Regions from separate parts of the Psychrobacillus sp. FSL W7-1457 genome, predicted to be linked through region 3. Evidence: a T-box and tRNA genes for the amino acid it is inferred to sense, from the RefSeq annotation. Region 3 holds a T-box; the other regions hold tRNA genes.
What was found. A T-box is a leader RNA that pairs with one kind of tRNA and senses whether it is charged. The one in region 3 lies ahead of serS (serine--tRNA ligase), so its partner is inferred to be a tRNA-Ser.
Positions count from the first base shown of each region.

Region 1: it has a tRNA-Ser gene. The T-box ahead of serS (serine--tRNA ligase) is inferred to sense a tRNA for this amino acid. The anticodon was not compared.
Region 2: it has a tRNA-Ser gene. The T-box ahead of serS (serine--tRNA ligase) is inferred to sense a tRNA for this amino acid. The anticodon was not compared.

Region 1 covers NZ_CP151993.1:2,692,723-2,703,053, forward strand. The annotation lists gene menB (1,4-dihydroxy-2-naphthoyl-CoA synthase) at 1-213, opposite strand, end outside; gene menH (2-succinyl-6-hydroxy-2,4-cyclohexadiene-1-carboxylate synthase) at 210-1,034, opposite strand; gene menD (2-succinyl-5-enolpyruvyl-6-hydroxy-3-cyclohexene-1-carboxylic-acid synthase) at 1,022-2,734, opposite strand; gene NSQ95_RS13120 (isochorismate synthase) at 2,727-4,088, opposite strand; gene NSQ95_RS13125 (1,4-dihydroxy-2-naphthoate polyprenyltransferase) at 4,241-5,152, shown strand; tRNA gene NSQ95_RS13130 (tRNA-Glu) at 5,667-5,738, opposite strand; tRNA gene NSQ95_RS13135 (tRNA-Ser) at 5,746-5,836, opposite strand; tRNA gene NSQ95_RS13140 (tRNA-Asn) at 5,844-5,918, opposite strand; tRNA gene NSQ95_RS13145 (tRNA-Ile) at 5,923-5,999, opposite strand; tRNA gene NSQ95_RS13150 (tRNA-Gly) at 6,006-6,079, opposite strand; tRNA gene NSQ95_RS13155 (tRNA-Phe) at 6,088-6,163, opposite strand; tRNA gene NSQ95_RS13160 (tRNA-Asp) at 6,307-6,382, opposite strand; tRNA gene NSQ95_RS13165 (tRNA-Met) at 6,386-6,462, opposite strand; tRNA gene NSQ95_RS13170 (tRNA-Ser) at 6,567-6,659, opposite strand; tRNA gene NSQ95_RS13175 (tRNA-Ile) at 6,672-6,748, opposite strand; tRNA gene NSQ95_RS13180 (tRNA-Met) at 6,755-6,828, opposite strand; tRNA gene NSQ95_RS13185 (tRNA-Ala) at 6,856-6,931, opposite strand; tRNA gene NSQ95_RS13190 (tRNA-Pro) at 6,949-7,025, opposite strand; tRNA gene NSQ95_RS13195 (tRNA-Arg) at 7,035-7,111, opposite strand; tRNA gene NSQ95_RS13200 (tRNA-Leu) at 7,128-7,216, opposite strand; tRNA gene NSQ95_RS13205 (tRNA-Gly) at 7,231-7,305, opposite strand; tRNA gene NSQ95_RS13210 (tRNA-Leu) at 7,323-7,407, opposite strand; tRNA gene NSQ95_RS13215 (tRNA-Lys) at 7,430-7,502, opposite strand; tRNA gene NSQ95_RS13220 (tRNA-Thr) at 7,509-7,584, opposite strand; tRNA gene NSQ95_RS13225 (tRNA-Val) at 7,598-7,673, opposite strand; rRNA gene rrf (5S ribosomal RNA) at 7,697-7,812, opposite strand; rRNA gene NSQ95_RS13235 (23S ribosomal RNA) at 7,934-10,331, opposite strand, start outside.
Region 2 covers NZ_CP151993.1:3,080,030-3,090,360, reverse strand. The annotation lists gene NSQ95_RS15190 (YgzB family protein) at 1-157, opposite strand, end outside; gene NSQ95_RS15185 (nucleotidyltransferase-like protein) at 287-1,153, shown strand; rRNA gene NSQ95_RS15180 (16S ribosomal RNA) at 1,623-3,177, shown strand; tRNA gene NSQ95_RS15175 (tRNA-Ile) at 3,287-3,363, shown strand; tRNA gene NSQ95_RS15170 (tRNA-Ala) at 3,379-3,454, shown strand; rRNA gene NSQ95_RS15165 (23S ribosomal RNA) at 3,569-6,497, shown strand; rRNA gene rrf (5S ribosomal RNA) at 6,619-6,734, shown strand; tRNA gene NSQ95_RS15155 (tRNA-Asn) at 6,744-6,818, shown strand; tRNA gene NSQ95_RS15150 (tRNA-Ser) at 6,825-6,916, shown strand; tRNA gene NSQ95_RS15145 (tRNA-Glu) at 6,940-7,014, shown strand; tRNA gene NSQ95_RS15140 (tRNA-Val) at 7,037-7,112, shown strand; tRNA gene NSQ95_RS15135 (tRNA-Met) at 7,238-7,314, shown strand; tRNA gene NSQ95_RS15130 (tRNA-Asp) at 7,318-7,393, shown strand; tRNA gene NSQ95_RS15125 (tRNA-Phe) at 7,537-7,612, shown strand; tRNA gene NSQ95_RS15120 (tRNA-Thr) at 7,617-7,692, shown strand; tRNA gene NSQ95_RS15115 (tRNA-Tyr) at 7,702-7,785, shown strand; tRNA gene NSQ95_RS15110 (tRNA-Trp) at 7,794-7,867, shown strand; tRNA gene NSQ95_RS15105 (tRNA-His) at 7,893-7,968, shown strand; tRNA gene NSQ95_RS15100 (tRNA-His) at 8,004-8,079, shown strand; tRNA gene NSQ95_RS15095 (tRNA-Gln) at 8,081-8,152, shown strand; tRNA gene NSQ95_RS15090 (tRNA-Gly) at 8,159-8,233, shown strand; tRNA gene NSQ95_RS15085 (tRNA-Cys) at 8,240-8,313, shown strand; tRNA gene NSQ95_RS15080 (tRNA-Leu) at 8,346-8,427, shown strand; gene NSQ95_RS15075 (potassium channel family protein) at 8,821-9,291, shown strand; gene NSQ95_RS15070 (alkaline phosphatase family protein) at 9,471-10,331, shown strand, end outside.
Region 3 covers NZ_CP151993.1:16,057-26,387, reverse strand. The annotation lists gene NSQ95_RS00100 (deoxynucleoside kinase) at 1-146, opposite strand, end outside; gene NSQ95_RS00095 (deoxynucleoside kinase) at 148-780, opposite strand; gene NSQ95_RS00090 (glycosyl hydrolase family 18 protein) at 886-2,022, opposite strand; gene tadA (tRNA adenosine(34) deaminase TadA) at 2,099-2,575, shown strand; gene serS (serine--tRNA ligase) at 2,791-4,065, opposite strand; T-box leader at 4,148-4,359, opposite strand; gene pdxT (pyridoxal 5'-phosphate synthase glutaminase subunit PdxT) at 4,384-4,977, opposite strand; gene pdxS (pyridoxal 5'-phosphate synthase lyase subunit PdxS) at 4,979-5,869, opposite strand; gene NSQ95_RS00065 (PLP-dependent aminotransferase family protein) at 5,921-7,375, shown strand; gene NSQ95_RS00060 (serine hydrolase) at 7,438-8,808, opposite strand; gene guaB (IMP dehydrogenase) at 8,906-10,331, opposite strand, start outside.

The sequences.
Region 1 (10,331 bases), 1.3 Mb from region 3:
ACAGAAAGCTTTTTCGCCTTCTCCAGTTAGAATAATTACACCAACATTTTTGTCATCGCGTGCGCGAGAAAATGCGTCGATCATTTCCATCACTGTTTTAGGACGGAAAGCATTTCGCACTTCTGGGCGATTAATCGTTACTTTAGCAATTCCATTATAGAATTCATATTTAATGTCTTCATATGTATGTAATGTTGTCCATTCACGAGTCATCTTACATCCTCCTTCAAAATTATATCCTCTACTATTGTAGCAAACAATTTGGGATTTTCCACATGAATTGCATGGCCCACACCATTTATTATTTTCCAGTCAGCATTTGGTAATATAGCTAACATCTTTTTAGCAATTTCACAGAACTTCTTATCTAGCTCTCCCGTTAACATGATTACTGGAAATTCAAGAGAGCCTAGCTTATCCCATAACGAAGGCTGCACTCCAGTGCTAAATCCCGTCAAGCTATTCGACAAACCCATTGCTGTTTGAGATATTCGCTCTTCTCTTATCTGTTGCTGCTTCTTCAGTGATAAACTCTTTTGCGAATCAAACAAAGGGATCTGCTCCCAGTGATCTGTAAATGCAAGGACACCGTCTACTAGAATTTTTTCAGCCAGCTTGCTATCCGCTAATTTTCTTTGTATACGAGCTTCCTCATCCTTTATGCCTGGAGAACTGCTTTCTAGTATTAAACAGTCGACCTCATACTTACTTGCATAGGCAAGTGCCAATCTACCACCCATAGAATACCCTATAAGCGTAAAATGATCCCAGCCTATCTGTTGGATTAGTGCATGGAGATCCTCCACCTGCTCCCCAGCAAAGTAACGGCTAGCATTTTCAGGCTTGTCACTTTCCCCGTGGCCAATTAAATCAATGGTTAGCAGCTCAATAGAAGGATCTAGAGAAGCAATAACTTCCTCCCATGTCCTACTAGATCCAGTAAATCCATGCAGAAAGACTGCCTTCTTCTCGGCACCTGTATTGTACCTATTAACTTTCATTTGAATGGACCTAACGGTTATTAAGCTTTCCAAGTGACATCCAGCTCCTTAGTGATTGCTGCCCAAAGCTTTCGATGAGTTTCTGTATTGTTCTGTCGATCTGTACGAACTTCAATCATACGAATATTCTTCGTTTTATCCTTACTTAAGACAGCTTGAAAATCTTCCTTAGTATGTACTACATCATATTGAGCATCGTACATAGTAGCAATAGCTGAAAATTCAAGCCCTGTAGGTGTCCCGAACAAATGCTCAAAGTAATTAGTTTCCGTAGATTGTGGCAAGTAAGAGAATATGCCCCCTCCATCATTATTCATAATAACAATGGTTAAATCTGTTTCGCTAAAACGAGTGACTATTAATCCATTTACATCATGGAGAAATGCCAAATCCCCGATTAATAGATAGCCAGGTCTTTTAGTTGCTACTTGAATTCCTAAAGCAGTAGACACGACTCCATCAATTCCGTTTGTTCCTCTATTGGCATATACATGGATATCCTTAGCGGTTTTATTGAAAAAGGTATCTACATCACGTATAGGCATGCTGCTACTAGCTATTAAATCCGTTTTGTCTGGAAGCACCTCAAATAATGTTCCTGCTAAGGCACCCTCGTCTGTTTGCTCTGAAATATACGTCTGAATATGATTCGTTGCTATATCATTGGCCTTAGACCAATTTTCTAGATAGCTAGATGGTTGTTTTTCTCCTACCTGCAACCAAAGAGATGACGGATCTACTTGTAAGTGATGGGTTACGACATGAAGAGAGTCTCTAAATAATGGGCTTTCATCTACAGCTATAAAGGTTTTAGGAGGGTTTGCCTCTAAAAACTTCATAAGAGGCTTAGAAACCGGCTGAGCTCCAAAACGAATGACAGCATTAGGGATAGCTGATTGCATAAACACTTCACTTTTTAAAATAGCGTCATATTGGTCTATACATAAATGCATACAATCCTTAGGTACATTACTTCGAAGCGTGGACAATGGATCCGCTAGTACTGGCCATTGTATAGCTTTCACAAACTCCCAGAAACCTACTGTTGAGTTTAAGGAATCCCCTGCAATAATAAGTCCCTTCTCTGTGTCTGTTATTAACTGAGTATACCAATGGATGCATTCTTTACTTGGCACAAGCATCCCTAATTCTGTTTGCTGCATTTGAGGCACGGAAGCAGGCCGATCCATTTCTAACAATAGTGGCTCACGAAACGGCACGTTGATATGAACTGGTCCCATCGGTGCATTCCTAGTAGAAGAAACTGCACGATGAATATGTCTCTCTATAAACGCGAGGCTTTCTTCTCTTTCCTCAGGTAAGGGAAAATCAACCGACCATTTTACATGCTTACCAAATAGATGTATTTGGTCTATCGCTTGAGGAGCACCTACCTCTCTAAGTTCATGTGGGCGATCCGCTGTCACAATAAGTAATGGTATTCTTGCATAATATGCTTCCACTATCGCCGGAAAGAAATTCGCAGCAGCAGTACCAGAAGTACACAATAGAACAACAGGGTTCTTTTTCGCTTTGGCAATTCCTAAAGCAAAATATCCTGCAGAACGCTCATCAATTTGTCTATATAAGTTAAAGCCTGTCGTTTTTGCAAACCCATATGCTAAAGGAGTGGATCTAGATCCTGGGCATAGCACGATATCCTCTATGCCCGCTTGTTTAATAGTTTCTACAAATTGATTGACATAAGATGTTAGAAAGCTCGCGTTAGTCATTCATATTTCCTCCCAAAGTTCGAAGCATTGGTCGGAATTTGACTCTTGTTTCTTCAAACTCTTCTAAAGAGGTGGACTCGGAAACTAATCCGCCTCCAGCATATAAATAAGCGTATTGGTTTTCTATGAGAGCGGAACGAATACCTACCGCAAACTCTCCATCTCCCTCGGCATTCACCCAGCCGATTGGAGCGGCATAGTAACCACGGTTCATTTGTTCAGATTCTCTAATAATCTCAATGGCCTCTTGTCGAGGTTCACCACCAAGTGCTGGTGTCGGATGCATAGCTTCTACAAACTCGAAAAGAGAAGAGCTTCCTTTAATTTTTCCCTCTATAGGTGTAAACAAGTGCTGAATATCTCTTATTTTCATAAGCTTTGGTCTAGCTGGAATCTTAACCTGCTCACAATATTGCTCAAATACTTTTCTAATCATCTGAACAACATATTCATGTTCCATTAAGTTTTTATTATCCGATAATAGCGCATCTCCAAGCTTCTTATCTTCCACTTGGTCTTTTCCTCTTCGAACGGATCCAGCCAAACCAGCAGATTCAACCTTGCCATTTTCCAGTTTTACTAATCTCTCTGGAGTCGCCCCAAAGAAAGTCTTGTCTTCTTTCTCAAGACCAAATAAATAACTTTCAGGTTGCTCCATCGATGCATTGTAAATTGCTGTAGATGGTGAAAAGATATCATCAAAGGTTAACTTTAGGGAGCGCCCAATGACTACCTTGTTTACTTCCTTATTACGAATTCTTTCCGTTACAGTTTCAACCGCTGATAAGTATTCTTCCTTTAATCTATCTTCTCGTTGAAGAAGATGTGGCTTTTTATGGACCTTTAGTTCTTTCACTTGAGCTGTATGAATTAATGTATCTCTTTCTATACGTAAACGCTCAAAAGCTGCAGAGCTGTCCTCTTCCTCTGTAATATGATGAATACTTACAAAAGCCTGGTCGTCCTGTATGACTAATTGAAATGTAGCCACAGCAAAAAAACTAGACGGGAAGCTATTCCATTCCGATGATATATTATTTGAAGGATCGAAAGAGAATCCACCAAATAGAATTGGAGACACATCTGCTTTCTCTATTAATGAGCATGCACAAAGGTCGTCCCATTTTTGAGCTATATCGGTGTATCTATTTTTCTCTAAATCATTAGACAGAACATAGGCATGTCCAAGTCCAACCAATGTGAACGTTTTCTCTTTGTTTTGCCAAAAGAATCGTTTCCCTTTATAGTAATCCTCTCCTGCCTCAAAAAAAGCATGAGCAGACATTCTAGATACTTCTATTGTTTCTGTATAAAAACGTAATGTTGATTTATTTTGCCCGGTGGTGTTCGGCATATATATGACCTCCGTATAAATTACCTGCTAGTTTAAGTTCATGTTTTATTACTCTACCCTTTATCATACAACTTTCTCCGCGTTTCGGCACACATTTAGCTACAAATGTATGCTAAAATTGAAGTTGATTCTTTAAAAGGAGAGAAATTTATATGTCACAAGAACTACAAGCTGATAAAGGCTGGCGTATATGGTGGAAGTTAACAAGACCACACACGTTAACTGCATCGTTTGCCCCTGTATTTTTAGGTACAATGATTGCCCTTTATTACGTAAATATTGATTGGCCTTTATTCTTAGCAATGCTCATTGCGTGCTTGTTTATACAAGCTGCTACGAATATGTTTAATGAGTACTACGACTTTGAAAGAGGTCTAGATAGTGAAGAATCTATCGGCATTGGTGGCGCAATAGTCCGCAATGGTGTCAAACCAAAGACAGTGCTTCAACTAGCCTTAGTACTATACGTCCTAGCCGCTCTGTTAGGTATTTATATTTGTTCCCAATCATCTTGGCTTTTATTGATCATTGGTGCCGTTTGTATGCTCATTGGATACTTATATACCGGTGGACCTTACCCAATAGCTTATACACCGTTTGGAGAACTATTCAGTGGCGTGGTTATGGGAATGTTTATTGTTTTAATTGCTACATACATTCAGGTAGGTTCTATACCAAACTTTGCCTTGTTCCTATCTATCCCTAGCACTCTGCTTGTCGCTGCTATTATGCTTTCTAATAATATTCGAGATATTGTAGAGGATACAAAAGGCGGTAGGAAAACAATGGCTATCTTAATAGGTAGAGACAATGCTATTAATGTGTTAGCCTTATTTTTTATCGTTTCTTATGTATGGATCATCTTACTAGTAATTCTACAAATTATTACACCTTGGGCTTTACTAGTCTTCCTAAGTGCTAAGAAACCACTAGATGCTATAAAGCTATTTAAATCTAAAGAGAATCACCTTGAAGTTGGATTAGCAATGAAAAACACCGCACTTACCAATACCATTTTCGTATTTCTTTTAGGTATTGGCTTGTTAATAGGATTTTTAATATGATGATCAGTCAGGAAGTTAAACGCTTCCTGGCTTTTTTATTTGTGAAGTTTAAATTAGAGGTTGGAGAAGTGTAAACGAAGAAAGAAAAATCTAACCAAATAATAGATTTTGAGTAGTTTCTTTAGAATCGGACGGTTTTGTTCAATAATCGGTCGGTTAGGCATAATAATCGGTTGGTTCCCTTCAACAATCGGTCGGTTTTACCTGATAATCGGTCGGTGGAAGAACTTTTAGGAGTAAATCTCTTCACAAGAAGATAACGCTCCAAATGCTATAATGTAGAACCTACTCGATCACTTTAATGTAATCGTTCTGCTAACAATATTTGAAAGGAATTTCACAAACATGACAGGGAAGTTATTATAATTAAGTGCAGTATAGATTTACTACAATAAATACATTACTTTTCTTAATACCTCTTCCCTTAAGGACCTGCAGTGTTATAACGATCCTTACATATCATAAAGATAAAATAAAAAAGACAACCACCGAAGTGATTGTCTTTTTAAAGTTATGACCCCTACGGGATTCGAACCCGTGTTACCGCCGTGAAAGGGCGGTGTCTTAACCGCTTGACCAAGGGGCCTTATATATGGCGGAGAAGGAGGGATTTGAACCCTCGCGCCGGTTGCCCGACCTACACCCTTAGCAGGGGCGCCTCTTCAGCCACTTGAGTACTTCCCCATATATATGGCTCCGAAGGTAGGACTCGAACCTACGACCAATCGGTTAACAGCCGATTGCTCTACCACTGAGCTACTTCGGAATAATGGTGGGCCTAAATGGACTCGAACCATCGACCTCACGCTTATCAGGCGTGCGCTCTAACCAGCTGAGCTATAGGCCCATTAATTGGAGCGGGTGAAGAGAATCGAACTCTCATCATCAGCTTGGAAGGCTGAGGTTTTACCACTAAACTACACCCGCGTGATAAATGGTGGCTCAGGACGGAATCGAACCGCCGACACAAGGATTTTCAGTCCTTTGCTCTACCGACTGAGCTACTGAGCCTCTTCGATTTACGCTAAGCGGCACAACTCTTTGTCAGCTTCACTCACTCATTCAGTCACGTACTTTAGTACGCTTCTTCTTTCGTTCGATTGCTTCCTCGATTTGCTTGCTTATCCTAAATCTCTAACATATTGAATAATAAATGGCGGTCCCGACCGGGATCGAACCGGCGATCTCCTGCGTGACAGGCAGGCATGTTAACCGCTACACCACGGGACCATTTGGTTGCGGGGACAGGATTTGAACCTGTGACCTTCGGGTTATGAGCCCGACGAGCTACCGAACTGCTCCACCCCGCGACAATAAAATCGTTGAAATTTAAATCAACTATGTATTTAATAACTTTTCCGTTTCCAAGCTTACTTGCATAGATGTTATGTATAATTTCCCACTAACAATAAGATGGAGGAGGAAGAGGGATTCGAACCCCCGCGCGGTATGACCCGCCTGTCGGTTTTCAAGACCGATCCCTTCAGCCAGACTTGGGTATTCCTCCGAAAAATTATGTTGGTGGACCTTGCAGGACTCGAACCTGCGACCGGACGGTTATGAGCCGTCTGCTCTAACCAACTGAGCTAAAGGTCCTTAAGATGGCGGCAGAGGGAGTCGAACCCACGACCTTTCGGGTATGAACCGAATGCTCTAGCCAGCTGAGCTACGCCGCCAGGAACTTTAAAAGAAAATTTTATATTTGGTGGAGCCTAGCGGGATCGAACCGCTGACCTCCTGCGTGCAAGGCAGGCGCTCTCCCAGCTGAGCTAAGGCCCCAAATTTTTATTAATAACTGGTCGGGAAGACAGGATTCGAACCTGCGACCCCTTGGTCCCAAACCAAGTGCTCTACCAAGCTGAGCTACTTCCCGTATATATATTGGCGCGCCCGGCAGGAGTCGAACCCACAACCTTCTGATCCGTAGTCAGACGCTCTATCCAATTGAGCTACGGGCGCTAATGTTACTTAAAAGTGGTGCCGAGGACCGGAATCGAACCGGTACGGTAGTCACCTACCGCAGGATTTTAAGTCCTGTGCGTCTGCCAGTTCCGCCACCCCGGCACTTAGTGAATCTTTGGAGCGGAAGACGAGGTTCGAACTCGCGACCCCCACCTTGGCAAGGTGGTGTTCTACCACTGAACTACTTCCGCTCGGTTATTAAATTAAATGGTGCGGGTGAAGGGAGTCGAACCCCCACGCCTTGCGGCGCTAGATCCTAAGTCTAGTGCGTCTGCCAGTTCCGCCACACCCGCATATTTATTTCACAAAAGTGAATGAGCCATGAAGGACTCGAACCTTCGACCCTCTGATTAAAAGTCAGATGCTCTACCAACTGAGCTAATGGCTCGGAAAATGGTGCCGGAGAAAGGACTTGAACCCTCAACCTACTGATTACAAGTCAGTTGCTCTACCAGTTGAGCTACTCCGGCAGGAGTAAAATTATGGTGGAGGATGACGGGCTCGAACCGCCGACCCTCTGCTTGTAAGGCAGATGCTCTCCCAGCTGAGCTAATCCTCCTGGGTAATATTTTTTTATTGCAAGCCCAGCGACGTCCTACTCTTGCAGGGGGAGACCCCCAACTACCATCGGCGCTGAAGAGCTTAACTTCCGTGTTCGGTATGGGAACGGGTGTGACCTCTTCGCCATCATCACTAGACTTGAATAATTATTGAAAGACAAGTTCTATTATATCAACTATGTAGATTATTACAAGCATTAATTTAATAAAAATTTATTCTTTCAAAACTGAATAAACTGACATCTTAGAAACAAACAATTTGGTTAAGTCCTCGATCGATTAGTATTCGTCAGCTGCACGTGTCGCCACGCTTCCACCCCGAACCTATCTACCTCATCGTCTTTGAGGGATCTTACTTACTTGCGTAATGGGAAATCTCATCTTGAGGGGGGCTTCGTGCTTAGATGCTTTCAGCACTTATCCCGTCCACACATAGCTACCCAGCGATGCCCTTGGCAGAACAACTGGTACACCAGCGGTGTGTCCATCCCGGTCCTCTCGTACTAAGGACAGCTCCTCTCAAATTTCCTACGCCCACGACGGATAGGGACCGAACTGTCTCACGACGTTCTGAACCCAGCTCGCGTACCGCTTTAATGGGCGAACAGCCCAACCCTTGGGACCGACTACAGCCCCAGGATGCGATGAGCCGACATCGAGGTGCCAAACCTCCCCGTCGATGTGGACTCTTGGGGGAGATAAGCCTGTTATCCCCGGGGTAGCTTTTATCCGTTGAGCGATGGCCCTTCCATGCGGAACCACCGGATCACTAAGCCCGTCTTTCGACCCTGCTCGACTTGTAGGTCTCGCAGTCAAGCTCCCTTCTGCCTTTACACTCTTCGAATGATTTCCAACCATTCTGAGGGAACCTTTGGGCGCCTCCGTTACACTTTAGGAGGCGACCGCCCCAGTCAAACTGCCCGCCTGACACTGTCTCCTACCCGGGTTACGGGTATGGGTTAGAATTTCAATACAACCAGGGTAGTATCCCACCGACGCCTCCTCCGAAGCTGGCGCTCCGGGCTCTAAGGCTCCTACCTATCCTGTACAAGTTGCACCAAAATTCAATATCAAGCTACAGTAAAGCTCCACGGGGTCTTTCCGTCCTGTCGCGGGTAACCTGCATCTTCACAGGTACTATAATTTCACCGAGTCTCTCGTTGAGACAGTGCCCAGATCGTTACGCCTTTCGTGCGGGTCGGAACTTACCCGACAAGGAATTTCGCTACCTTAGGACCGTTATAGTTACGGCCGCCGTTTACTGGGGCTTCAATTCGCACCTTCGCTTGCGCTAAGCACTCCTCTTAACCTTCCAGCACCGGGCAGGCGTCAGCCCCTATACTTCACCTTACGGTTTTGCAGAGACCTGTGTTTTTGCTAAACAGTCGCCTGGGCCTATTCACTGCGGCTCTTCTAGGCTATTCACCCAAAAGAGCACCCCTTCTCCCGAAGTTACGGGGTCATTTTGCCGAGTTCCTTAACGAGAGTTCTCTCGCTCACCTTAGGATTCTCTCCTCGACTACCTGTGTCGGTTTGCGGTACGGGCACCTCCCACCTCGTTAGAGGCTTTTCTTGGCAGTGTGAAATCAGGAACTCCGGACATACGTCCTTGCCATCACAGCTCAATGTTACAGAGTGCGGATTTGCCTACACTCACACCTCACTGCTTGGACGTGCATAACCAACAGCACGCTTACCCTATCCTACTGCGTCCCCCCATCACTCAAACGGTGGGGTGGTGGTACAGGAATATCAACCTGTTGTCCATCGTCTACGCCTATCGGCCTCGACTTAGGTCCCGACTAACCCTGAGCGGACGAGCCTTCCTCAGGAAACCTTAGTCATACGGTGGATGGGATTCTCACCCATCTTTCGCTACTCATACCGGCATTCTCACTTCTAAGCGCTCCACCAGTCCTTCCGGTCTGACTTCAACGCCCTTAGAACGCTCTCCTACCACTGATACCAAAGGTATCAATCCACAGCTTCGGTGATTTGTTTAGCCCCGATACATTTTCGGCGCAGCGTCACTCGACCAGTGAGCTATTACGCACTCTTTAAATGATGGCTGCTTCTAAGCCAACATCCTGGTTGTCTAAGCAACGCCACATCCTTTTCCACTTAACAAATACTTTGGGACCTTAGCTGGTGGTCTGGGCTGTTTCCCTCTTGACTACGGATCTTATCACTCGCAGTCTGACTCCCAAACATAAATCATTGGCATTCGGAGTTTGTCTGAATTCGGTAACCCGGGATGGGCCCCTAGTCCAAACAGTGCTCTACCTCCAAGATTCTAACGTTTGAGGCTAGCCCTAAAGCTATTTCGGAGAGAACCAGCTATCTCCAGGTTCGATTGGAATTTCTCCGCTACCCACACCTCATCCCCGCACTTTTCAACGTGCGTGGGTTCGGACCTCCAGTAAGTGTTACCTCACCTTCATCCTGGACATGGGTAGATCACCTGGTTTCGGGTCTACGACCACATACTCATTCGCCCTATTCAGACTCGCTTTCGCTGCGGCTCCGTCTTCTCAACTTAACCTCGCATGTAATCGTAACTCGCCGGTTCATTCTACAAAAGGCACGCCATCACCCGTTAACGGGCTTTGACTATTTGTAGGCACACGGTTTCAGGGTCTATTTCACTCCCCTTCCGG
Region 2 (10,331 bases), 880 kb from region 3:
TTCCTATAATAGAAAGTAACCCAAGTGTCATGAAAATAGTTACTAGGATTGGGTTTTCTCTGAAAAATATAGCGCCGTACATAATGATAAAGCCAAAGAAAATTAAGCCAAGCGCAAAGGAGCGGATTCGATTTATTTTGTTTTTATAGGGTTTCATATTTTTACCTCCTAATTGTACATACACTATAACATATTTTTATATAAAGGAATGTCCTAAAAGTTTAAAGAGGAAATATCAAATAATTGTCGAAGAATAATACATAAGTTTAAAAAGGAGGCTTTCACATTGGAAGCATTGTTAAGACCTATTTATCAAGAAAGAGCAAGTGATTCAAATACATTAGGCATCATATTGATAGAAAAAATAGAAGAGGTCAGTCCAATTACGGATACCTTTGACTCTATTCTATTTATAATAACAAAAGATTCCTCTAATCCTGTTTTTACAAAGCATTATACGTATAGCGACAAAAAGGCTGCCCTGCATATAATTACAGAAAAACAAATACGGAAATGGTTTATAGTAGGAGCCAACCCTAAGCTTGTAGATTGGATGATCAACGGCCGAGTTGTTTTTGATAGAAATGAATATGTAGAAAACCTAAAAAGGGAGCTCCAAGAGTTTCCGATAAATGGTCGAAACGTAAGGATGGGAATTGAGTTTGCTAAGTTAAGTAGAAGTTATATGCAAGCAAAGGTGTTCTTTGAGCAACTAAATTATCTAGATGCTTATACTCATATTGTAAACTCACTTCATCATTTAGCGAGATTAGCTATTATTGAAAAGGGAATGCACCCAGAGGTTATGGTGTGGAAGCAAGTAAAGCAATTAGATCCTTCTATATATAAATTGTACGATGAGCTAGTATCAAGTCGAGAAACATTAGAGAAGAGACTAGAACTATTATTTTTAGCTAGCGATTTTCTAATTCATTCTAGAACAAAGGATGGGGCACGGCATATAGTAGAAGTACTTTCTTCTAAAGAGTATTGGACCATTCAAGAGATTCATGAACAAGAGGAATTGAAAAACTATTCTGTAGATCTAGAAGTATTTATAGAATTCTTAGTGGACAAAGGGTTAATTATAGTCGAAAAACAACCGACGAAAAGCAGCCATATCGAGCATAGATACTACAAAGTCAAAGGATGAAAACGAGTCAACAAAAAACGTTTTAAAAAAATACTCGTTTTTTGTTGACATATGTATAAAATGTGCGGTATTATAATAAGCGTCGTCAAAAACGAATTAAAAAACAGCAGAAAATTAATAAAAAAAGTTTTTTAAAAAACTTCTTGACTAGCCGGTTGAATGGTGATAAATTAGAGAAGTCGCAAAAAACGACAACGCAAAAATGAACGTTGAAAACTGAACATGCAAAACGTTAAGACATACAGCATCAACAAGCTTCGGCTTGATTGACGCAAAACATTTTTTGACATCATTTAATGATGATGCCAGCAAAACAAAATGAGCTTTTAAACTAGTTCTATTTTTCTGGCTGTCGAGACGTAGTGTAGTGCTAGGAAGCAAGTGAGCGAGAGAAGGAGCGTACTTACGTACGTGACTGACCGAGAGAACGAAGCTGACAACGCAATACGCTGCGTATCGTCAGCTGGCTATTATGGAGAGTTTGATCCTGGCTCAGGACGAACGCTGGCGGCGTGCCTAATACATGCAAGTCGAGCGGATGATGAAGAAGCTTGCTTCTTCTGATTTAGCGGCGGACGGGTGAGTAACACGTGGGCAACCTGCCCTGTAGATTGGGATAACTCCGGGAAACCGGGGCTAATACCGAATAATCCATTACCTCACATGAGGAAATGTTAAAAGACGGCATCTCGCTGTCACTACAGGATGGGCCCGCGGCGCATTAGCTAGTTGGTGAGGTAACGGCTCACCAAGGCGACGATGCGTAGCCGACCTGAGAGGGTGATCGGCCACACTGGGACTGAGACACGGCCCAGACTCCTACGGGAGGCAGCAGTAGGGAATCTTCCACAATGGACGAAAGTCTGATGGAGCAACGCCGCGTGAGTGAAGAAGGTTTTCGGATCGTAAAACTCTGTTGTGAGGGAAGAACAAGTACGAGAGTAACTGCTCGTACCTTGACGGTACCTCATTAGAAAGCCACGGCTAACTACGTGCCAGCAGCCGCGGTAATACGTAGGTGGCAAGCGTTGTCCGGAATTATTGGGCGTAAAGCGCGCGCAGGCGGTCCTTTAAGTCTGATGTGAAAGCCCACGGCTCAACCGTGGAGGGTCATTGGAAACTGGGGGACTTGAGTACAGAAGAGGAAAGCGGAATTCCAAGTGTAGCGGTGAAATGCGTAGAGATTTGGAGGAACACCAGTGGCGAAGGCGGCTTTCTGGTCTGTAACTGACGCTGAGGCGCGAAAGCGTGGGGAGCAAACAGGATTAGATACCCTGGTAGTCCACGCCGTAAACGATGAGTGCTAAGTGTTAGGGGGTTTCCGCCCCTTAGTGCTGCAGCTAACGCATTAAGCACTCCGCCTGGGGAGTACGGTCGCAAGACTGAAACTCAAAGGAATTGACGGGGGCCCGCACAAGCGGTGGAGCATGTGGTTTAATTCGAAGCAACGCGAAGAACCTTACCAGGTCTTGACATCCCGCTGACCGGCCTAGAGATAGGCTTTTCCCTTCGGGGACAGCGGTGACAGGTGGTGCATGGTTGTCGTCAGCTCGTGTCGTGAGATGTTGGGTTAAGTCCCGCAACGAGCGCAACCCTTGATCTTAGTTGCCAGCATTCAGTTGGGCACTCTAAGGTGACTGCCGGTGATAAACCGGAGGAAGGTGGGGATGACGTCAAATCATCATGCCCCTTATGACCTGGGCTACACACGTGCTACAATGGACGGTACAGAGGGTCGCAACCCCGCGAGGGTGAGCAAATCCCATAAAACCGTTCTCAGTTCGGATTGTAGGCTGCAACTCGCCTACATGAAGCCGGAATCGCTAGTAATCGTGGATCAGCATGCCACGGTGAATACGTTCCCGGGCCTTGTACACACCGCCCGTCACACCACGAGAGTTTGTAACACCCGAAGTCGGTGGGGTAACCCTTTTGGGAGCCAGCCGCCGAAGGTGGGACAGATGATTGGGGTGAAGTCGTAACAAGGTAGCCGTATCGGAAGGTGCGGCTGGATCACCTCCTTTCTAAGGATATATTCGGAATACAGATTTTTATCTGTATCTTAACGTTTTGCAGTTCAGTTTTGAATGTTCATGTATATTAATATTTTTAATAGACAATGAAATTCAAAGAGGGCCTATAGCTCAGCTGGTTAGAGCGCACGCCTGATAAGCGTGAGGTCGATGGTTCGAGTCCATTTAGGCCCACCATACCTTTTTAATTTCGGGGCCTTAGCTCAGCTGGGAGAGCGCCTGCCTTGCACGCAGGAGGTCAGCGGTTCGATCCCGCTAGGCTCCACCATTAAAATAATTGTTCTTTGAAAACTGGATAAAATGACATCGAAAAAGAAACAAACGCAAGATATTCAAATTGTGATCACTTACGTGATTGCAAGTGTAGTACTTTTAACTTTTAGGTTAAGTTAATAAGGGCGCACGGTGGATGCCTTGGCACTAGGAGTCGATGAAGGACGGCACTAACACCGATATGCTTCGGGGAGCTGTAAGTGAGCTTCGATCCGAAGATTTCCGAATGGGGAAACCCACTGCCCGTAATGGGGCAGTACATTTGCGTGAATACATAGCGCATCTGAGACACACCCAGGGAACTGAAACATCTAAGTACCTGGAGGAAGAGAAAGAAAATTCGATTCCCTGAGTAGCGGCGAGCGAAACGGGAAGAGCCCAAACCAAGAGGCTTGCCTCTTGGGGTTGTAGGACACTCTATACGGAGTTACAAAAGAATGAGCTAGACGAAGCGACCTGGAAAGGTCCGCAGGATAGGGTAAAAGCCCCGTAGTCAAAAGTTCATTCCCTCCAGAGTGTATCCTGAGTACGGCGGAACACGTGAAATTCCGTCGGAATCCGGGAGGACCATCTCCCAAGGCTAAATACTACCTAGTGACCGATAGTGAACCAGTACCGTGAGGGAAAGGTGAAAAGCACCCCGGAAGGGGAGTGAAATAGACCCTGAAACCGTGTGCCTACAAATAGTCAAAGCCCGTTAACGGGTGATGGCGTGCCTTTTGTAGAATGAACCGGCGAGTTACGATTACATGCGAGGTTAAGTTGAGAAGACGGAGCCGCAGCGAAAGCGAGTCTGAATAGGGCGAATGAGTATGTGGTCGTAGACCCGAAACCAGGTGATCTACCCATGTCCAGGATGAAGGTGAGGTAACACTTACTGGAGGTCCGAACCCACGCACGTTGAAAAGTGCGGGGATGAGGTGTGGGTAGCGGAGAAATTCCAATCGAACCTGGAGATAGCTGGTTCTCTCCGAAATAGCTTTAGGGCTAGCCTCAAACGTTAGAATCTTGGAGGTAGAGCACTGTTTGGACTAGGGGCCCATCCCGGGTTACCGAATTCAGACAAACTCCGAATGCCAATGATTTATGTTTGGGAGTCAGACTGCGAGTGATAAGATCCGTAGTCAAGAGGGAAACAGCCCAGACCACCAGCTAAGGTCCCAAAGTATTTGTTAAGTGGAAAAGGATGTGGCGTTGCTTAGACAACCAGGATGTTGGCTTAGAAGCAGCCATCATTTAAAGAGTGCGTAATAGCTCACTGGTCGAGTGACGCTGCGCCGAAAATGTATCGGGGCTAAACAAATCACCGAAGCTGTGGATTGATACCTTTGGTATCAGTGGTAGGAGAGCGTTCTAAGGGCGTTGAAGTCAGACCGGAAGGACTGGTGGAGCGCTTAGAAGTGAGAATGCCGGTATGAGTAGCGAAAGATGGGTGAGAATCCCATCCACCGTATGACTAAGGTTTCCTGAGGAAGGCTCGTCCGCTCAGGGTTAGTCGGGACCTAAGTCGAGGCCGATAGGCGTAGACGATGGACAACAGGTTGATATTCCTGTACCACCACCCCACCGTTTGAGTGATGGGGGGACGCAGTAGGATAGGGTAAGCGTGCTGTTGGTTATGCACGTCCAAGCAGTGAGGTGTGAGTGTAGGCAAATCCGCACTCTGTAACATTGAGCTGTGATGGCAAGGACGTATGTCCGGAGTTCCTGATTTCACACTGCCAAGAAAAGCCTCTAACGAGGTGGGAGGTGCCCGTACCGCAAACCGACACAGGTAGTCGAGGAGAGAATCCTAAGGTGAGCGAGAGAACTCTCGTTAAGGAACTCGGCAAAATGACCCCGTAACTTCGGGAGAAGGGGTGCTCTTTTGGGTGAATAGCCTAGAAGAGCCGCAGTGAATAGGCCCAGGCGACTGTTTAGCAAAAACACAGGTCTCTGCAAAACCGTAAGGTGAAGTATAGGGGCTGACGCCTGCCCGGTGCTGGAAGGTTAAGAGGAGTGCTTAGCGCAAGCGAAGGTGCGAATTGAAGCCCCAGTAAACGGCGGCCGTAACTATAACGGTCCTAAGGTAGCGAAATTCCTTGTCGGGTAAGTTCCGACCCGCACGAAAGGCGTAACGATCTGGGCACTGTCTCAACGAGAGACTCGGTGAAATTATAGTACCTGTGAAGATGCAGGTTACCCGCGACAGGACGGAAAGACCCCGTGGAGCTTTACTGTAGCTTGATATTGAATTTTGGTGCAACTTGTACAGGATAGGTAGGAGCCTTAGAGCCCGGAGCGCCAGCTTCGGAGGAGGCGTCGGTGGGATACTACCCTGGTTGTATTGAAATTCTAACCCATACCCGTAACCCGGGTAGGAGACAGTGTCAGGCGGGCAGTTTGACTGGGGCGGTCGCCTCCTAAAGTGTAACGGAGGCGCCCAAAGGTTCCCTCAGAATGGTTGGAAATCATTCGAAGAGTGTAAAGGCAGAAGGGAGCTTGACTGCGAGACCTACAAGTCGAGCAGGGTCGAAAGACGGGCTTAGTGATCCGGTGGTTCCGCATGGAAGGGCCATCGCTCAACGGATAAAAGCTACCCCGGGGATAACAGGCTTATCTCCCCCAAGAGTCCACATCGACGGGGAGGTTTGGCACCTCGATGTCGGCTCATCGCATCCTGGGGCTGTAGTCGGTCCCAAGGGTTGGGCTGTTCGCCCATTAAAGCGGTACGCGAGCTGGGTTCAGAACGTCGTGAGACAGTTCGGTCCCTATCCGTCGTGGGCGTAGGAAATTTGAGAGGAGCTGTCCTTAGTACGAGAGGACCGGGATGGACACACCGCTGGTGTACCAGTTGTTCTGCCAAGGGCATCGCTGGGTAGCTATGTGTGGACGGGATAAGTGCTGAAAGCATCTAAGCACGAAGCCCCCCTCAAGATGAGATTTCCCATTACGCAAGTAAGTAAGATCCCTCAAAGACGATGAGGTAGATAGGTTCGGGGTGGAAGCGTGGCGACACGTGCAGCTGACGAATACTAATCGATCGAGGACTTAACCAAATTGTTTGTTTCTAAGATGTCAGTTTATTCAGTTTTGAAAGAATAAATTTTTATTAAATTAATGCTTGTAATAATCTACATAGTTGATATAATAGAACTTGTCTTTCAATAATTATTCAAGTCTAGTGATGATGGCGAAGAGGTCACACCCGTTCCCATACCGAACACGGAAGTTAAGCTCTTCAGCGCCGATGGTAGTTGGGGGTCTCCCCCTGCAAGAGTAGGACGTCGCTAGGCGGATATTATTCCGAAGTAGCTCAGTGGTAGAGCAATCGGCTGTTAACCGATCGGTCGTAGGTTCGAGTCCTACCTTCGGAGCCATTTCTAGGAGAGCTGTCCGAGTGGCCGAAGGAGCACGATTGGAAATCGTGTAGGCGGGTAACACTGTCTCAAGGGTTCAAATCCCTTGCTCTCCGCCAGATAGATTTCTCTAATACATAATGGCCCCTTGGTCAAGCGGTTAAGACACCGCCCTTTCACGGCGGTAACACGGGTTCGAATCCCGTAGGGGTCACCATTTAATTTTAAACCAGCATTACGGAGGATTAGCTCAGCTGGGAGAGCATCTGCCTTACAAGCAGAGGGTCGGCGGTTCGAGCCCGTCATCCTCCACCATTATTAATTTAGCAAGTATTATTATCGCGGGGTGGAGCAAATCGCTTCACGAAGAAAGCGAAGCGTGGAAGACGTAAAACTCACTAAATGCGTAGGATGATTTAAATTTCATCTAATATTATTGTCGCGGGGTGGAGCAGTTCGGTAGCTCGTCGGGCTCATAACCCGAAGGTCACAGGTTCAAATCCTGTCCCCGCAACCAAATGGTCCCGTGGTGTAGCGGTTAACATGCCTGCCTGTCACGCAGGAGATCGCCGGTTCGATCCCGGTCGGGACCGCCATTTATTATTCAATATGTTAGAGATTTAGGATAAGCAAGCAAATCGAGGAAGCAATCGAACGAAAGAAGGAGCGTACTAAAGTACGTGACTGAATGAGTGAGTGAAGCTGACAAAGAGTTGTACAGCTTAGCGTAAATCGAAGAGGCTCAGTAGCTCAGTCGGTAGAGCAAAGGACTGAAAATCCTTGTGTCGGCGGTTCGATTCCGTCCTGAGCCACCATTACGCCGGAATAGCTCAATTGGTAGAGCAACTGACTTGTAATCAGTAGGTTGGGGGTTCAAGTCCTCTTTCCGGCACCACTGTCTAGTGGAGGGGTAGCGAAGTGGCTAAACGCGGCGGACTGTAAATCCGCTCCTTAGGGTTCGGCGGTTCGAATCCGTCCCCCTCCACCAGTTTTTATAGGGGCATAGTTTAACGGTAGAATAGAGGTCTCCAAAACCTTTGATGTGGGTTCGATTCCTACTGCCCCTGCCAAATAATAAGTTAACTTTGAATAATGGCGGTTGTGGCGAAGTGGTTAACGCACCGGATTGTGATTCCGGCATTCGTGGGTTCAATTCCCATCAGTCGCCCCATATTCTATCTGGTTAGCTCTTTTTTTTATTCTGTGGCGGTCGTGGCGAAGTGGTTAACGCACCGGATTGTGATTCCGGCATTCGTGGGTTCAATTCCCATCGGTCGCCCCATTGGGGTATAGCCAAGCGGTAAGGCAACGGATTTTGATTCCGTCATGCCCTGGTTCGAATCCAGGTACCCCAGTTATTTGCGGAAGTAGTTCAGTGGTAGAACACCACCTTGCCAAGGTGGGGGTCGCGAGTTCGAACCTCGTCTTCCGCTCCAAATTAAGGCGGCATAGCCAAGTGGTAAGGCACAGGTCTGCAACACCTTTATCACCGGTTCAAATCCGGTTGCCGCCTCCAATTTTTAAAAAAGTATTTACTGCCTTTAATATGCCGGTGTGGCGGAATTGGCAGACGCGCGGGACTCAAAATCCCGTATCTTCGGATGTGTCGGTTCGACCCCGACCACCGGTATCATATTCATGACATAAAGTCATACATATCAAGACTTCTAACTACTTGTTAGAGGTCTTTTTTGTTGTTTCAATAAGAGGACTGAAATAAGCTAAAATCCCGTGCATAGGAGTAATTGAATGTCTCGGAAGAAGTAATAGTTATATCAAAAAAGTTATATTTGCTTAAAATGAAAATCACTTAAATTGTTAGAATAGCTCTTGAAAATCTTTTCAATGTCTCAATACCTGTACATTCACTTTTTCAAGAATTGAATGCGTATCTATATTTCCGTTTTCATATTAGTTACTTTGTATATTTTTACATTCGATTGACAAGATAGTCATATCGACATTAATAAAACTTCATACAACTCAAACTGGATGGACTCGAGAGACAGAGAGGAATAGACGCATGTTTTCTACGATACTAATGGGATTGACGATCTTATTTATGGTAACAACCTTATACTATTTCTTTTCAGGTCATAAATATAAGAAAAGCTATTTTCAGTCAACTTTATTCCAAAAGCTATTTTTCGCTATGCTTGGCATTACTTTTGGATTTGCTGTTCTTTATTACTTATTGTCTATGGAAGGAGATGTAGTAAGAGTCAGCACTGAAGAGGGGAAGGATGGAGGAGAGAATTTTTTAGATTATCTCTATTTCAGTGGAGTAACCATTTTATCAGTAGGCTATGGTGACTTGGTGCCTGTGGGAAAGGCACGGTTCTTTGCACTAATACAAGCAGCAATTGGTCTTTTGTTACCAACGGCATTTTTTATAAGAGCTTTGGATGAAACAGAAGGTAGCAGTGGAGACGGTGCAAAAAATGAAAATGAAGATGAGCAAGGCAGTGACAATGATGGGCAACCAGGTAATTGATGCATCTTTTCTATAAAGGTAGTCCAACTGGTGAGGATATCATTTTTATATAAATGGCTGGTCCAAGAATATCTTTGTACACATTTAGTCGAAAGCCATGAGTTTTTATCATTAAATAAGCATGTAATCATTTGGAAATCACCATACTAACACTATGAATGGAAGATAGGTGACTAAAAGTGAAGAAAACAATACTAATCATATTAGCTATATTGGTTGTTGTATGTGGAGGACTTATATTAGCTATTTCGATGTCTCCAACTAAAAAGTTTAATGATGTAAAGATCGAAGCTACTAAAAAGCCGATCGTTCTTATTGTTGTCGATTCTTTAATGGCAGAACCATTGCAAAAGACGATAAAAGAGGGAGAGGCACCTGCATTTTCATTTTTAATAAATAATGGGGATTTTTATCCAGAATTTATTAGTTCTTATCCAACAATGTCCGTTACAATTGATAGCACCTTGTTGACTGGAACATATGCAAATCAGCATAAAATCCCCGGGTTGATTTGGTTTAATAAAGATGAGGCACGCATGGTCAGTTATGGAAGTGGAATCGCGGAGATATGGGACAATGGGGTTAAAAATGTAGTGGCTGATAGTGTTATTCATCTGAATGAAACCCATTTAAGTAAAGAAGTTCTAACGATTCATGAACAATTGGCAAGTGCTCAAATACACACAGCTTCTATTAATGGTCTATTATACCGGGGAAGCTTTAAGCAGGATTTACAAGTACCTAAGCTTCTTTCTATTACAGATCTATTGCCAAAAGAAATAAAGGTGAATGGGCCATTGCTTTTGTCGCTCGGTGGCTTATCTCAATACAATCCAGAGAACGATCGATATAAATACGTTTGGAAGAGGATGGGAGTAAATAATGAGTTTACATCTAATGAACTGACTTATCTAATTGAACAAGGGAACCTACCTACCTTTACACTAGCCTATCTCCCTGATGCGGATGCGTCCATACATAGAAACGGTCCTGGTGATGAATCTGGGATTGAGAAGGCTGACCAAGCACTGCAAGAGCTG
Region 3 (10,331 bases):
GGGTTAGTATCTACTTTTTCAAACGAAGTCTTAAAATGTAATGCGTCAGCAAGCATTTTTGTCATAGTAGATTTCCCCACACCTACAGTTCCTGCAATAGTAATGACAGCATTGGCTGGGATGCCATACTTTTCTCTTAAGTTCATGTTATTTACTCCTTTTATGTAGTGTAGCACTTACTTTTTCTAAAATTATATTTAAATCCTGGCTGTTCTGTACAAAATCCATTTCATCACCGTTGAAACGAATAACAGGAACGTCTGGGTGCTTTGCTTCAAAGTCATCTATAAACATTCTATAGTCCGATGAAAGTTGCTCTAAATAGCTTGTACTAATTTTCTTTTCGAACTCTCTCCCACGTAAATCAATACGATTTTCTAACACGTCTATACTTGCATCTAAATAAATTACCATGTTCGGGATTGGCATATCCCTCGTTAAAATATGATAAATGGACTCGTATTTCTCATACTCGACCTCATTTAGGGAGCGTTTTGCAAAAATAAGATTTTTAAAAATATGATAATCCGCAACAACTGCTGTTTCGTTAGATAAGTATTTTTTTTCAATATCACTTAATTGCTTATAGCGATTACAAAGAAAGAACATTTCAGTTTGAAAGCTCCACTCTGCTATATCTTCATAGAATTTATTTAAAAAGGGGTTTTCGTCTACGATCTCTTTTAACAATTCAAATTGATATGTATTAGCAATTGCTTTGGCCAATGAGGTTTTACCAACACCTATTGGACCCTCTACCGTTATAAATGGAACAGACATATCTCTAACCTCACTCTAAAGTTTCAAGTCGTATCCTCTATTTTAGCATAGGGATATGATGAAAAATAGAGGATATTTGTCTTTCCAGAGAAAGACAAATACCCCCTATTTTTTCTTAATACGAAACATATCATTTAAAAGATACCAATTCTGAGGAAAATTGAAGCCACTATGCCAGTAGGAGATTCCTAAAAGGTTCAGTTCCTTTAAAAGATTGAACTTAGCCTGAATAGAACGAGCATCCTCGAACCACACTTCATGCTCTTTCCCGTCCCTCCAGTAATTAAAAAAAGGTGCCTGGGCAACTTCATCATATTCTATCGCGGCATTTCGATCGATTGCCAGTTGAACTGCTGCTTGGGCACTAATTGCTCTTGCAAATGGATTGCCTACTTTGTAGGGTAATGTCCAATCATAGCCGTACAGGTTTTGCCCCATCATAACCTTTTGTGAAGGTATTTCACTTATGGCATACTCTAAAACTTTTCTTACTGGACCTATTGGTGACACAGCCATCGGAGGTCCTCCACTATAGCCCCATTCATACGTCATAATGACGACGAAGTCTAACACCTCACCTAGAGCCTTATAGTCATGTCCTTCGTACCACTTACCAGGCTGGTTAGCACTTGTTTTTGGAGCTAAGCTTGCAGAAAAAATAAAGCTAGGAGCAAAAGCCCGAAACTCTTTTAAGAAAGTTACGTATTCATCCCGATCATCTGGATCTATATATTCAAAATCAGTATGAATATGATTCGTTCCTCTTCTATTAGCCTCAGCAACTGTCTCTTCAAATACTCTTTGCTTCACTTCCTCATTCGTAAAAATGGTATGAGCTAATGTGTCGCTAAAAGCACCTTCTTCAATATTGACTATTATAACAACTTCTTCCACGTTATTTGCCGCAGCAACTTCTGGCAACCTTCCCCAATCCATTTTAGTCAATGATCCATCTCTTTTAACTTCAAAAGCAAATGGCATCATGTAGGTTAATAGAGAGGCTACATTTTCTACTTGGCTAATAACTGTTTCAGATGGTGCCTCGGTATACCATTCCACATATAAATTGGTTTCAATCATTGGCCGATTTGGACTTGGAGTAGAGGGTAGGACTAATGATTGTCCAACGACCAATACATCCTGGTTCGGCAAGCCATTGATGGAAGCAATAGTAGCCGCACTAGTACCATTTTGTCTTGCAATAGAATATAAGCTATCACCTAACTTAACTGTATAAATCATCGCATCACTCCTTCAAATCAGAATATGCACGTTATCTACAAAACATGCTAAAATACGCGTAAGGAGTTGACTCCAAATGGATGAATATTATATGAATTTAGCAATTGAGGAAGCAAAAAAGGCTGCTGCCATAGGTGAGGTTCCGATCGGAGCTATTATCGTACATAAAAATGAGGTAATTGGGAGTGCCTACAATCTACGAGAAACGACCCAAAATGCAACGACACATGCAGAACTTCTGGCTATTCAAGAGGCATGTGCCAAAATTGGTAGCTGGAGACTCGAAGAAACAACCCTTTATGTTACTTTAGAGCCTTGCCCTATGTGTGCAGGAGCAATATTACAGTCACGTATCCCTCGAGTAGTATATGGTGCGAGAGACATGAAGGCAGGGTGTGTAGCCTCTCTGTATACGCTTTTAAATGATACTCGATTCAACCATGTCTGTGAGGTAACGGAAGGGGTTCTTGCGGAAACCTGTGGTAACTTACTAACGACTTTCTTTCGAGAGCTACGACTAAAGAAAAAGAACCAAAAACGCTTAGAACTCTAGGCGTTTTTGGTTCTTACTTTTATATCATTAAAAGTATCTTATAACGGATCATTTGCCTGTCGGGGCAGAGATAGGTGCTTGCGCTTTTCTTTTTGGCTAGCTCCAGCACCTTGTCCCTCGGGGTCAAATGAATAAAAGTTCTGGTGGCTGAAGAGCTGCCTCCTCACTTTTCCCCATTTGCCTGTCGGGGCAGACATAGGCGGTTCCGCTTTTCTTTATTTAATAATTGTTTTTCCGCCCATGTATGGTTGTAGGACCTCTGGGATTTTAACTGATCCATCTGGTTGCTGATAATTTTCTAGGATGGCAGCTACTGTGCGTCCGATTGCTAGTCCACTACCGTTTAATGTGTGTACAAACTCAGGTTTAGCACCCGGTTCTCTTCTAAAACGGATTCCAGCACGACGAGCTTGGAAGTCCTCGAAGTTACTGCATGAAGAAATTTCTTTATATTCGCCATAGCTTGGTAACCATACTTCAATATCATACTTCTTCGCTGCAGTGAATCCAAGATCTGCTGTGCACATACGTAGCACACGATATGGAAGTCCTAAAAGCTGAAGAACCTTTTCTGCATGTCCTGTTAGAAGGTCCAATTGCTCGTATGAATCCTCTGGTTTAACAAAACGTACCAGCTCAACTTTATTAAATTGATGCTGACGGATTAGCCCGCGTGTATCTCTACCTGCAGAACCAGCCTCTGAACGGAAACAAGCACTAAAAGCAGTAAAGGCTTGTGGAAGATCAGCTCCATCTAAAATTTCATCCCGGTAGAAGTTAGTTACTGGCACCTCAGCCGTTGGGATTAAGAAATAATCCTCCTCGTTAACTAAGAAAGCATCCTCTTCAAACTTTGGAAGCTGTCCAGTACCTGTTAGGCTCATACGGTTTGCCATATATGGTGGTAGCATTTCTTCATAGCCATGCTCTTCTGAATGAAGGTCCATCATGAAATTCCATAGCGCGCGCTCTAATCTTGCCCCTAAACCACGGTAAAAAGCAAAACGGCTTCCAGTTACTTTTGCAGCTCGTTCAAAGTCCACAATTTTTAAATCTGTGGCGATATCCCAATGAGCCTTTGTATCAAAGTTAAACGCAGGGACCTCTCCCCATTTACGAATTTCAACATTATCATCCTCAGAATCGCCAATTGGAACGTCATCATGTGGAATATTTGGAATGCGCATCATCATATATTCAAATTTTTCTTCTACCTGGCGTAGTTCTTCATCTAATGCTTTAATCTCATCGCCTACTTCACGCATGCGAGCGATTACATCATCAGCATTCTCTTTATTTCGTTTCATTTGTGAGATTTTTTGAGAAACCTCGTTTCTTTCTGCCTTTAGTACTTCTGTTTTTGCTATTAATTCTCTACGCTTTTGGTCTAAAGGAAGAAATTGATCGAACTCGGAGATATCTTCTCCACGCTTCGCAAGTTTAGCTTTCACTTCTTCATAATTATCACGTACAAATTTTACATCTAACATATGATTTCCTCCTCTTGATATTTTTGGCCTATTAACCAGATTTAAATTCATAAAAAACGACAAAAAAGCCCCCATCCCTTATAAAAGGGACGAGAGCTACCCGCGTTGCCACCCTGATTGATCTGACATCTCAGATCCACTTGTCTAATAACGGCTTTTCAACCGGCCACAGCTTACCTATTTTTCAGCTGCGCAACTCAAAGGACGGATTCACAAGCGCTTTTATCAGCTCCCACCAGCCGCTGACTCTCTAAAAAAAACTTACTTGCTACTACTTCCTATCATCGTTTTTTAAATCATGAAATTAACCATACTTTACTATAGGTTGACCGGTTTGGCAAGCGATTCCTGAACCATTTGTATAAAATAGGCAGTTATACGATGATCATTTGTTAATTCGGGATGAAAGGAGCATCCCAATATATGATTCTGTCTTGCCATTACGATTCGTTCTTCATGGGTAGCAAGAATTTCTACACTCTTATCTACTTCGACAATATGTGGAGCCCTTATAAAAATGGCTGGAAAATCAGTCGCTATCCCTTGAATATCTAAATTAGTTTCAAAGCTATCCACCTGACGACCGAAGGAATTTCTTGCGACAGTTGCTTGTAGCACACCAATATGATGTGTATCCTGACCTTGAATTTGCTTTGCTAATAATATTAGACCAGCACAAGTACCAAATATAGGCTTGCCTGAATCTGCAAACTGCTTTAAACAACCTAGTAAATCAAAACGGTCTATAAGCTTGCGCATTGCGGTACTTTCTCCACCAGGTAGGATTAAGCCATCTATTCCTTTCAAGTCTTCTTTTGTTTTAATCTTTACTGCTTTTGCTCCGCATTCCTCCACTGAACGGATATGTTCCGTAACAGCTCCTTGAAGAGCAAGCACTCCTATTGTGACCATCTTACCACCCTCGATCTTGCATACGCTCAGCAGTTGATAAACGAGAAATCTCTATTCCCTTCATAGGGATTCCTAAATCCTTTGAAATCTCCACTAATAATTTATAATCTTGATAATGAGTAGTTGCCTCTACAATAGCGCGAGCAAATTTCTCTGGATTATCGGATTTAAATATACCTGAACCGACAAACACTCCATCTGCTCCTAGCTCCATCATTAGTGCAGCATCTGCTGGAGTTGCAACTCCTCCTGCTGCGAAATTTACTACTGGTAATTTTCCTTTGTGCTTAATTTGCAATAAAATTTCATATGGTGCTCCAAGAATTTTTGCCTCTGTCATTAATTCATCCTCATCCATATGCACAATCTTTCTCACTTGGGCATTTACCTTACGCAAATGACGAACTGCTTCTACAATATTCCCTGTCCCAGGCTCCCCTTTTGTGCGAAGCATGGATGCACCTTCTCCTATACGTCGAGCAGCCTCTCCCAGGTCCTTACACCCACAAACAAATGGAACAGTAAACTCACTTTTTCGAAGGTGATACTCCTCATCCGCTGGGGTCAGTACTTCTGATTCGTCAATATAATCCACACCCATTGCTTCAAGCATTCTGGCTTCCGTGATGTGTCCAATACGCGCTTTAGCCATGACTGGAATCGTTACAGCACTCATTACCTCTTCCATTATGCGAGGATCGGCCATACGAGCCACTCCGCCCGCAGCACGAATATCAGATGGCACACGTTCTAATGCCATAACTGCCACGGCTCCTGCTGCCTCTGCAATACGAGCCTGCTCCGCATTAATAACATCCATTATAACTCCACCCTTTTGCATCTCAGCCATACCTCTTTTTACTAGCTCTGTTCCTGTCATATGTAAATTCATCCTATATACCTCCTAATTGTTATAAAATTTAGTATAATGGTATTTGACCATATGAAAAGTGCCAGAAACAATAAAATGAACATGGTCAGATTGGATGATACAATGGATTTTCTCATGCTTCCTTTAGAAAAGAACACAAATCTGCCATTATATGAACAATTATATAAATTTTTAAAAGATGCCATTGTGCAAGGTCATATTAAGGAAGGAGAAAAGCTTCCATCTAAAAGAAAGCTAGCTGAATACCTAGATCTAAGTCAAACAACGATCGAGCTTTCCTATAGTCAGCTTGTCGCAGAAGGATATATTAATTCGGAGCCAAGAAAAGGGTATTTTGTCCAAAACATAGAAGAGCTAGCTCTGATTGAAAAGGAAGATACTCCTGTTGGAAAAGAAGAGAAAGCTACTTCCTTCCATATAGACTTCTCACCGGGAAAGATAGATGAAGATTCTTTTCCTTTTACTCTTTGGAGAAAATACGCAAAAGAATTAGCTCATGAAGACCATAAAGATCTATTGCAGCTAGGACATCCTCAGGGAGACTATATACTAAGACAACAAATATCGTCCTATCTTTATCAATCCCGTGGTGTAAAAAGCAGACCAGAGCAAATTATTTTAGGATCAGGTACAGAACAACTCATGCCACTTCTCGTTCGTCTTCTTGGTGACAAAGCCGTTTATGGTTACGAAAATCCTGGGTATCCATTATCCCATCACCTTTTTTTAGAGAATGAGGAAAAGTCTGTTGCTGTTCCAGTAGACGAGGAAGGGTTAGTGGTGGAGGAGCTGGAGAAAACTAATACAACGGTTATGTATGTTACACCATCTCATCAATTTCCAACTGGTTCTGTTATGTCAGCCTCACGCAGAAGTCAACTGCTAGCATGGGCTTATCAGGAAGAGAAACGATATATTATTGAAGATGATTATGACAGTGAGTTTAGATATACAGGAAAACCAATACCTTCTTTACAAGGTATGGATCAAAACGACCGTGTAATTTACTTAAGCACATTTTCGAAGTCTCTCATGCCCTCCTTAAGGATTGCCTACGCTGTCCTTCCAAACACGCTTATAAAGCAATATAAGGACAAATACTATTATTATTCTGCTACTGTACCACGCATGGATCAGCATATACTTGCAAAATTTATGGAGGACGGTCACTTTGCAAAGCACTTAAATAAAATGCGTAAAATTTATAAAAGAAAGCTGGAAATTGTCACGAAGACACTTTCAGAGTATGAGCCTATTGTTAAACTTTCAGGGGAACAGGCAGGAATGCATCTTCTATTAACCATCCAGACAGATAGGAAGGAAGAGGAGCTTGTTTCTCTTGCCCAACAAGCTAACATTCAAATCTATGGTTTGCATAAGTATATAACCTCTCCCATTGACGAAACTGTTCCAAGGTTAGTTTTAGGTTTCGGTGGACTAGATTTTACAAATCTTTCGTCCTCCATACATGAACTTATGCGGGCAATCAAAATAGAGAAGTCATAACATCCATTGCAAACTAAAAGCACTGAAACCCATATAGAGTTTCAGTGCTTTTTTATAGAGATTTAAAATAAACCACCAACAAAATCTGTTGTACTATCCCATAATCCGCTAAAGAATTTGCCGATGCCTTGTAGCATTAAACTAAACCAACCTGCTTTTTCTACAGCTTCTGTTGTTACTACATCAACACTTCCTTGATCGCCAGTAATGTACCCATAATCAGTACCTTCAGATTTTTCAAGATGGACTTTTCCTACTACTGTGTCCTTCTTGACTTCTGCTTCTAGCTTGTCTTCTAATGGAGTGAAAACAGGCTTGTACAGATCTTTATCACTGGATTTGATCAGCATAGAGATAGGTTCTTTCACTGCAATTGCAACCGTATCTTCTTTTCCTTTATTTACTTTCAAAGTTTTATGACCAGGAATTTTATATCCTTCGGGTATTAGCTCTACTTTAGTAAATTGGGCAAAACCAAAATCAAATAACGCTCTAGTTGCGTCAAATCTAGCTTCATAACTTCCTTTTCCGTTAGCGTCTACTGCTTTCATGACTACAGCGATTACTCTCATACCGTTTCTTTCAGCAGTTCCGGTAAAGGAATGTCCTGCAAAATCTGTTGTTCCTGTTTTCAAACCATCTACGCCTTCATATTCGTAAACTAGTCCTGGTAGCATCCAGTTCCAGTTACTCATTTTGATAGCATCCGATGTGCCCTCGCGAAAAATTTTATGAGGAATCTTTGTTGTCTCTAACACTTCTGGATAGTCTTTCATCAGAAGATAAGCTAATTTTGCCACCGAGCTAGCAGGCATGACATTTTCATCTGTTGCTCCTGTGCTTGCCGGATGCATGCCTTGTAAATCTGCGTTGTTTAAGCCTGTTGAATTTACAAATTTATAGTTTTCTAAGCCCATTTCTGAAGCTTTTTCATTCATTAACTTCACAAAGTTTTCTTCAGTTCCAGCAATTGTTTCTGCTATTGCAATAGTTGCTGCATTGGCTGAATAGATTGCCATTGCTTCATATAATTCACGAATTGAATAAGTACCATCCTCGCGTAGAGGCACGTTACTTAGACGACGATCTTGAGAAATTTTATATGTATATTCATTTACTGAATATTGTTGTTCCCATGAAATTTTACCTTCTTCTATTGCTTCAAAAAGAAGATATTCGGTCATCATTTTTGTCATACTTGCAATTCCTAAAGCTGCATCTGCATTTTGCTCAAAAAGAATTTTTCCAGAATCAGCATCTACTAAGATTGCTGCATCAACATTTAAATTTAAACTTTCCTCTGCTTTTGTGTTAGTTGGCATTCCACCTACTAAAGACACAAGCAACATCGGAAGTACTAGCCACTTTACCATTGTTGTTTTCCAATATTTCTTCACTACTGTACCTCCACTTTTTCTATTATCAATGCTCATTTTATCATACTTTTTGAACTAGGTGCATAACACTTTAAAAAAGCACCCATTCGGCCTATATATAGACGTGAAATGGGTGCGAAAGTTTCTACTTATTTTAAGAGATAGAGTAGTTTGGTGCTTCTTTTGTTATTTGTACATCGTGTGGGTGACTTTCTCGTAGGCCAGCACCAGTCATGCGAATAAATTGTGCATTTTCTCGTAGGTCTTCTAAAGTACCTGTACCACAATACCCCATACCTGCTCGAACTCCACCAAGAAGCTGATGAATTGTATCAGAAAGTGGACCTTTGTATGGAAGACGACCTTCAATACCTTCTGGAACTAATTTCTTTGCATCCTCTTGGAAATAGCGATCCTTAGAACCTTTTTCCATTGCAGCAATAGAACCCATTCCTCGGTAAACTTTAAAACGTCTCCCTTGGAAAATCTCTGTTTCCCCTGGGCTTTCCGTAGTTCCAGCAAGTAGACTACCTAGCATAACTACATGTCCTCCAGCAGCTAAAGCTTTTACAATATCACCAGAGAATTTAATACCGCCATCGGCAATAATCGTTTTTCCAGCCTTGCGAGCTTCAGTAGCACAATCATAGATAGCTGTAATTTGTGGCACACCAACTCCTGCTACTACACGAGTAGTACAAATTGAACCTGGACCAATCCCGACTTTCACCACATCTGCACCAGCTTCGTATAAAGCCTTTGTAGCAGCACCAGTTGCGACATTTCCAGCAATAATATCTAAATCTGGATAGGTTGCTCTTATTTCCTTCACTACATCTATTACGCCCTTAGAATGTCCGTGAGCTGTATCAATAACAATTACATCTACCTGTGCAGCCACTAACTTTTGTACACGAATCATTGTATCACTTGTTACTCCAACTGCAGCTCCTACTAACAATCGACCGTGTTGATCCTTAGCAGCGTTAGGAAACTCAATTACTTTTTCAATGTCTTTAATAGTTATTAAGCCTTTAAGGATTCCGTTATCATCAACGATTGGTAATTTTTCTATTTTGTATTGTTGAAGGATTTTTTCAGCTTGTTCTAATGTAGTACCAACTGCAGCAGTCACTAACTGTTCTTTAGTCATTACTTCATTAATTGGTAAAGAATAATCTTGAATGAAACGTAGGTCACGATTCGTAATTATTCCAACTAGTTTTAGTTCTTCTTCATTATTTACTATAGGAACCCCAGAGATGCGGTATTTCCCCATTAAATGCTCTGCATCATAAACTTGATGAGTCGGTGTTAGATAAAAAGGATCCGTGATAACGCCATTCTCTGAACGTTTAACTGTTTCCACTTGTTCTGCTTGTTCCTCAATGCTCATGTTTTTATGAATAATTCCTAGTCCACCTTGGCGTGCCATAGCAATAGCCATTTTCGCCTCTGTAACAGTATCCATACCAGCACTGATCACCGGAATATTTAATTTGATTTTTGATGTTAAGTGTACTGATAAATTAATATCCTTTGGTAAAACCTCTGATTGAGCTGGAACTAATAAAACATCG